2 linked regions of the Flavivirga spongiicola genome follow. The protein of the gene in region 1 interacts with the protein of each later gene in a pairwise test. Links are inferred from orthologs where the notes say so. Each region holds a gene or a part of one and is shown on either strand. Other genes may lie near its edges.

Region 1 (3,978 bases):
CATGACAAGAATTTTTCTCCAATCACTGCCACCTTCCGAAATAGAATACGCTAAAATGCTGCCGTCTTTTGAAAAACTGGTGCCTCCTAAAGATACCGTGCCATCTTTAGAAAAAGTATTAGGATCTAAAAAGACTTCAGGTTCACCATTGTTTTTTTTTCTATGTATCACACTTTGGTTTTGTAAACCGTCATTTTTAGAAAAGTAAGTGTAATCGCCCTCAACAAAAGGGGCACTAATTTTTTCATAATTCCATAAACTTGAAAGACGTTCCTTTAGTTCACTTCTAAACGGAATATTATCTAAATAGCCATATGTTGTTTTGTTTTGTGTTTTAACCCAAGCTTCAGTTTCAGGGCTTTTGTCGTCTTCTAACCAACGATATGGATCTTTTACTTCTACATTAAAATAGGTGTCTATAGTATCTACAACCTTTGTTTCAGGGTAATTCACAAGTACAGCTTTTTTTTCTACGTTATTTTTTTTACAAGCCACTAATATTAAGAGGATTAAAAGGTTTGTTATTGTTTTTTTCATGACGAATGTGTTTTAAGCTTTTCAAAAATAAACAAAATCATTTACGTATACTGTTAATGTTTATTGTATTCGCACGAATATTAGTGATGTTTATTATACCTTTAAACCTTCTAAATAAATTATAAAAAAGCAATGAAAAAAAAGATTTTCTTTCTACTATTAAATGTTGTTTGTTTTAGTGTATTTTCTCAAGTAGAAATAACAGAAAACGAACTAAAAGACCATATATTATTTTTAACCTCAGAAGTAAATGGAGGAAGATATCCAGGAGGCAAAGCGAACAAACGGGTTGTAAAATATATAGAAGGCGAATTTAAAAAAATCGGTGTTATCCCCATTAAAAAGAAGTATAAACAACCCTTTAAAGCGGCATTGCGTGTAGAAAAAGGAATTGATAAGAAACCCATTGTAAAAACATGTAATGTTATTGGCTTTATTGAAGGGAGCGATCCTATTTTAAAAAATGAATATATTGTCCTAGGAGCTCATTACGATCATTTAGGCCTCGGAGGGCCATCGTCTAAATCGGATAAAAAAAACACGATACATTATGGAGCTGACGATAATGCCAGTGGTACTGCTGCATTATTAGAAATAGCCGAAAAAATAGCATCTCAACAACAACAATTAAAACGAAGTGTTTTGTTTATTGCTTTTGGAGCTGAAGAACAAGGCTTATTAGGAAGTAAATATTTTGTAGAAAATCCATTAGTCCCTATATCTCAAATTAAATTAATGATTAATATGGATATGGTTGGAAGATTAAATGACCAAAAACAGGTTTATATGGGAGGTGCAGGCACATTTCCTGATGGCGTAAATTTTATGTCAGAATTAGGAAAGTCGTTAGGTTTAAACCCTGTAGTACATGCAGGTTCTGTTGGCGGATCTGATCATGTGTCTTTTTATAAAAAAGAAATTTCTGTTTTAGGGATGCACACTGGTGGACATCCACAATATCATACTCCTGAAGACACCATCGATTTAATAAATATTAAAGGCGAAAAACAGGTTTGCGAATATATTTATAAAACCATTATGAAACTTGCTGCCACGACTTATAAGATGACATTTATTAAGCAAGATTGAATACCATAAAAAAAGCCCTTGTTTATTACAAGGGCTTTATCTTATTTTAAGATTAAAAAGAGTCTACACTAAATCATTTTCAACCAAATATTCAGCTATTTGAATAGTATTTGTTGCCGCTCCTTTACGCAAATTATCGGAAACAATCCACATGTTTAATGTGTTTGGTTGAGTTTCATCTCTACGAATTCTACCTACAAAAACCTCATCTTTATCATGTGCATAAATAGGCATTGGGTAAGTGTTGGTATCTGTGTTGTCCTGTACAATAACACCAGACGTTTCGTGAAGCATTTTACGAACATCTGCTACATCAAAATCATTTTCAAACTCTACATTTACAGATTCAGAATGTCCACCAGCAGTTGGAATTCTAACGGCTGTTGCTGTAACAGAAAAAGTCCTGTCATTAAATATTTTTTGAGGCTCGCGAGCCAATTTCATTTCTTCTTTGGTATAACCATTTTCTAAAAAAACGTCGCAATGTGGTAAGGCATTTCTACCAATAGGATAAGGGTATGCCATTTCACCATCAATCCCAGCAATTTCATTTTCTAATTGTTTTACAGCTTTTACACCAGTACCGGAAACCGATTGATAGGTGGAAACCACAACACGTTTCATTTTATATTTTTCATGCAGTGGCGCTAATGCCATGACCATTTGTATGGTAGAGCAATTTGGGTTGGCAATAATTTTATCTTCTTTGGTTAATTCACTAGCATTTATTTCTGGAACGACCAGTTTTTTGGTAGGATCCATTCTCCATGCCGAAGAATTATCAACCACCGTAGTGCCAGCTTCTGCAAATTTAGGTGCCCATTCTACAGAGGTGTCCCCTCCTGCAGAAAAAATAGCAATCTGAGGTTTTGCTGCTACTGCATCCGCTAAACCAATAACGGTATATTCGTTATTTTTAAAAGTTAATTTTTTTCCAACCGAACGTTCTGATGCTACAAGTAATAATTCTGTTACAGGAAAATTACGCTCCTCTAACACCTTAAGCATCACTTCGCCAACCATCCCAGTGGCCCCAACAACTGCTACTTTCATTTTGTATAATATTTAATAAATTTCTTAAGGACAAAATTAAGTATTAATTCTATTCCAGAATCTAAAAAAAGACCTCATTTTTTTTAAACGAGGTCTTTTTAACAACAAATAACACGTTGTTATTTATTTAACAAATAGTTATTTTTTAAGCAAGTCTCTTATTTCAGTAAGTAAATCTTCTTGCGATGGCCCTTTAGGCGCTTCAGGAGCAGGTTCTTCTTTTTTCTTCATTTTGTTTACTGCTTTAACAATCATGAACATCACAAATGCCACAATAATAAAGTCAATGACATTGGTTAAGAAAGCCCCCCAAAGTACAGATACTTCACCTTCTATAACACCATCGGCATTCGCAACCCCTTCTTTAAGGACATATTTTAGATCCTTGAAATCGGCATTGAATATTAACCCAATTAATGGAGATACAATACCTCCTGTAAATGAAGCAACTACCTTGTTAAAAGCAGCACCCATTACAAAACCGACAGCAATATCGACTAAATTGCCTTTCATTGCAAAGTCTTTGAATTCTTTAAGCATAATCTTTAAAATTTTTAGTTAGTGAAGACTAAAATAGTTAAAATCTGTTAAAAATTTAACATTTGTTAAAATATCTTATTTTAAAAAAAGGCGTTTAACTCGTTGAGAAACAAAGGTTATCAGTTCGTAAGAAATAGTATTTGTTGTTTTTGCTAATTGCTCTGCAGTATTATCTTGCCCAAAAATAATAGCCTCATCCCCTTCTTTACATTCTATATTGGTAATGTTAACCATAATCATATCCATACAAACATTGCCAACAATAGGAGCTTTTTGCCCATTTATAGTAACAAAGCCTTTTCCATTTCCGTATTGCCTACCAATACCATCTGCATGACCAATAGGAAGTGTCGCTGTTTTTAAAAACGAATTAGATTTAAAAGCTCTGTTATATCCGACAGATTCCCCTTTTTCAATGTTATGAATTTGAGAAATGATCGTTTTTAAAGTAGCAATAGGTATTAAGTTTTTGTTTTCTTTGTCAGAATTTCCAAACCCATAAAGCCCTATGCCACCTCTAACCATATCAAAATGTGCCTCGGGGTAATTTAATATCCCCGAAGTATTGCACATGTGAAGCATAGGTCTATAAGTAAGTTTGTCAATTAGATTTTTAGAAATAGTATTAAAGTTTTTAATTTGACCTAAAGTGAATTCTTTTTCATTTAAATCTTCACTAGCTGCTAAATGAGAAAAGATAGATGTTACTTTTACAGCGTCTGTTTTGTTTATTTCTGAAACAATATGATCAACGTCATT
Region 2 (4,058 bases), 1.9 Mb from region 1 along the record:
GGAGTTCTTAGAAAAGATTTCCCCCAAGATCCACCAAAATCGCCTACTATAGCTGTATTAACGGGGGCTCTGTCTCCTGAAAAATCACCTACTAAAATTTTAGTATCCGCAGGCATCTCTGCTGCGGTTCCAGTTTCTCCTGCCGGCTCAATTGATAACACAAATTTTGTTGCATTTTCTAGTTGAGTTGCATCTACAGTAAAAGTTTGTGGAAATGTAACAGAACTAAACGTTCCCGTTGAAACCGGTGCTCCATTTACAATTATCCAGCCTTCATAAACATATTTGTCACCTAAAGCTTCTAAACCATCTAACTCTAACGTTAAACTGGCTGTTGACGGTGCATTGTCATCATCATTGCTACAAGAACTAACTAGTAATCCTATTGACAATATTGCCATTATAAACATTTTCTTAATCATTGTATTATTTTTTTAAAATTTTTAATACTTCAAAATTATAACACAGAGATTTTATAAAATGTTAGCTATCTAACATTAAGCAATATTTTTATGAATTCTTATTTCTTTTCTGGTGAATTGAATCACTTTTTCCTCTTTTAATTCGTTTAAAAGTATATTTAACGTCGGTCTGGAAGTTCCTATTAAAGAGGCTATATCTTTTTGTGTATATGGATGATGAATCACTTTATCACCTGTTTTTTCACAATCGTACCCATAGTCAGAGCACAGCTCATCTAAAAACTCAATAAGTCGTGTTTTAGCATCTTTAAATAAGAGTAACTGTAATCGTCTTTCTAATTTTTTTAATTTGAAACCAATGACTTTGTACACTTTAAAGCTGAAGGTTTGATTATTTCGCATTAAATCATGCATAGTATCTACTCCTATAGGACAAATACTGGTAGTATTATCAATTGATTGGGCGAATTCTTCTCGCTTAGACTCTCCAAGAATAGCTGTTTCTCCAAACAACTCCCCACGTGTTAAAATAGCTTTAACAACTTCATCCCCTTCTTCACTATAATACCCTATTTTGACTTTACCTCTTTCTATAAGATATACTTTGTTTGCAGAGTCCTCTTCAAAATATATATAGTCTTTCTTTTTGTAAGCATCAAAATCGTGATTCGCTTTGTAGGTTTTAAATTTGTGGGGACAAAGCACCTTGAAAAGATTGACATCATCAAAAAACCAAAGTGATTTCATTAATTTATTCTTTTTTGTTATCTCATTTACAGTCGAAAAAGACTAATGAAGCTTACAAAAAAGCATAAAAAAACCTCCAAATTTGGAGGTCTTAAGTTTTATTTTTCTTCGTCTGATGTTGGTTCACTTTCTTCATCCTCTTCAGAATCTGGAAAATTCAACAGATCGTATTTTTGCAATAAATTATACCACTGTATCACTTTTTTAATATCGCTTGCATAAACTCTATCTTCATCATAATCGGGTAACACGTCAAAGAAATATTCTTCTAACACGTCTTTACTATCTTTAGGATTTACAGAAGATTGTTGACCATTTTCTTTTTTCTTAATACTTTCAAAAACTTGCTTTAATGGTACTTCTTCTGTTAAAGTATAAATGGCGATTTCACTTAAAATACTAACATTGTTTTGTACACTTACAGATATACGTTTGTTATCTACTAACGATTCTGCCACAAAACCACCTCGTGTTTGTGCAATTAATTTATATAACCCTGGTTTTCCACCTATTGATAATACTTTATCTAAACTCATAATTAATTTTTGAAAGAGAGGCAAATATCAACTGTTTATTGATTGCTTGCAAATATTATCGCTTCTTTTTTTGATCGGGAAAACGCATTCTATAATCGACATTAATCTTACCTTTAGATATATTGGTTAGTCTTCCTTTAATTAAACGCTTTTTTAAGCTAGAAAGTTTATCCGTAAATAAAACACCTTCAATATGGTCATACTCATGCTGAATAACTCTAGCTATTAATCCGTCAAAAGTTTCTGTATGTGATTTAAAATTTTCATCTACATAGTCAACAGTTATTTTTTGCCGCCTAAAAACATCTTCTCTAACATCCGGAATACTTAAACAACCTTCATTAAAGGCCCATTCATCACCTTCTTCTTCAGTTATTTTAGCATTAATAAAAACACGCTTAAAGTCTTTTAGTGTTTTCTGCTCTTCAGCAGTCAAATCTTCATCTTCTGAGAAAGGCGTTGTATCAACCAAAAACAGTCTAATTGGTAATCCTATTTGAGGTGCCGCCAATCCAACACCATAAGCATTATACATGGTTTCAAACATATTATCTAAAAGAACATCAAGATTTGGATATGCTTTAGTTATGTCTGTTCCTTTCTTTTTTAAGACTGGGTCGCCATAGGCTACTATTGGTAAAATCATTATTTGTTTAGTATTTATTATTTGCAAAAATACTAATACTTATAATTTACCGTCTTATTTATGCAAAATTTATTCTTAAGGAAGTCTTACTTATTTAGTGACTGGTCGGAAACAGACTAATTTTATCAAAAGATTTATTTTTGGTGAGTTTTGCTATGTTTCCGACTAGTCACTATTTAGAATACAAATAACTCTGTAATATAAGGGTAGCACTAATTTCGTCTATCAGTGCTTTATTTTTTCGCTGATTCCTTTTCAATCCACTATCAATCATCGTTTGAAAAGCCATTTTAGAAGTAAATCGCTCATCTACTCTTTTAATTGGAATGTTAGGAAATTCTTTTTTTAAATTATCTATAAATGGAAGAATATGGATTTCACTTTCTGAAACGGTATTATTCATTTGTTTTGGTTCTCCAACCAAAAATAATTCAACCTGTTCTTTATTGGTATAATCTTTTAAAAACTTTAAAAGCTCTTTTGTATTAACTGTGGTAAGCCCAGAGGCTATAATTTGCAATTCATCGGTTACAGCTATACCTGTTCTCTTAGTACCATAATCTATTGCTAAAATGCGAGCCATATATCTATTTTATACAAAAATAGTTTAATAAACTGCCTCGAAGCAAGCCTGCGAGGTTTTAATCTTTAAAAATTTAATAAAATAACAAAGACTGTCTTTTCAGACAGCCTTTATTACATCGTTTTAACATTAATAATATTTAAAATCTATTTTTTAAGCCTTAACGGGCTTATTTATTTTCGGAAATAACAATTTAATATTTTCAACATTTCTTACACGATTAAGATATAATCTAATATCACTAGTACGTGCAATAGACTCTTTTAATTCCTTAGCATCAATTAACAATGAATCATTTTCTTTTACAGTTTCTACTGCATTATCTTTAGCAACCACTACTTCTCCATCATTTACATAAACTGACATAACTTTATTAGTTTTCATCTTATTAGTATCGCTTTGAGCAACTCCTAAAGAAAAGGAAAGTAATAAAATTAATAGTATGTAAGTATTTGTTTTCATTCTGTTTATTGTCGTTTGCATATTCCAAATATATATCCATACCAGAGTTCAAACACAAAAAATTAGTTATAACCCAACGTATTTTCGATTAGTAGTGGAGCTACAAATTTTCATCGATAAACAGACTAAAGACCTATTTAGCAAGACGAAATACAGCAAAAATGCATTTCATCGATTTATCTTTTTCTTTCAAAGGAAAAACGGGCTTTTATTTTTATTAAATTTAGCGTCAATCGATGAAAAATTTAGAGTTCGTCATAATTGATATAATGACTTTTTCGTTCTATTTTTTAAATGATACCTAGTATATTTGCTCAAAATTTAAATATCAATGACAGAATTACAACAAATCATAGAAAAGACTTGGGAGAACAGAGATCTTTTAAAAGAAGAAACAACAACTTCAGCTATAAGAAAGGTTATAGATTTATTAGATAAAGGTGAATTGAGAGTAGCGGAACCAATTACTGGTGGTTGGCAAGTTAACGAATGGGTAAAAAAAGCAGTTGTTTTATATTTTCCAATTCAGAAAATGGAAACGATTGAAGCTGGTCCGTTAGAATTTCATGATAAAATTCCATTAAAACGTGGTTATGCAGAAAAAGGAATTCGTGTAGTTCCTCATGCAGTTGCAAGACATGGTGCTTATATTTCCAGTGGTA

Evidence for each region. The genes of interacting proteins can lie anywhere in the genome.
Region 2: the proteins of Q4Q47_RS09050 (region 1) and def interact in binary tests that used the Escherichia coli proteins (3 or more experiments, as listed by UniProt). The link is inferred for Flavivirga spongiicola from one-to-one orthologs.

The regions. Positions count from the first base shown.
Region 1 is NZ_JAUOEO010000001.1:2,264,793-2,268,770, forward strand. The notes cover bases 685-3,533. They hold Q4Q47_RS09050 (aspartate-semialdehyde dehydrogenase), read right to left. Parts: upstream 2,680-3,533; coding sequence 1,690-2,679; downstream 685-1,689. Other genes in these bases: Q4Q47_RS09045 (M28 family metallopeptidase), read left to right, coding at 685-1,626; mscL (large-conductance mechanosensitive channel protein MscL), read right to left, coding at 2,818-3,219; alr (alanine racemase), read right to left, coding at 3,295-3,533. Outside these bases: Q4Q47_RS09040 (prolyl oligopeptidase family serine peptidase), read right to left, coding at 1-537; more of Q4Q47_RS09045, read left to right, coding at 670-684; more of alr, read right to left, coding at 3,534-3,978.
Region 2 is NZ_JAUOEO010000001.1:382,545-386,602, forward strand. Bases 557-3,485 are described here. They hold def (peptide deformylase), read right to left. Parts: upstream 2,352-3,485; coding sequence 1,761-2,351; downstream 557-1,760. Other genes in these bases: Q4Q47_RS01340 (Crp/Fnr family transcriptional regulator), read right to left, coding at 557-1,169; Q4Q47_RS01345 (DUF5606 family protein), read right to left, coding at 1,268-1,705; ruvX (Holliday junction resolvase RuvX), read right to left, coding at 2,524-2,934; Q4Q47_RS01360 (hypothetical protein), read right to left, coding at 3,088-3,417. Outside these bases: Q4Q47_RS01335 (anti-sigma factor), read right to left, coding at 1-422; more of Q4Q47_RS01340, read right to left, coding at 498-556; Q4Q47_RS01365 (2,3,4,5-tetrahydropyridine-2,6-dicarboxylate N-succinyltransferase), read left to right, coding at 3,728-4,058. UniProt on the Escherichia coli protein: Removes the formyl group from the N-terminal Met of newly synthesized proteins. Requires at least a dipeptide for an efficient rate of reaction. N-terminal L-methionine is a prerequisite for activity but the enzyme has broad specificity at other positions.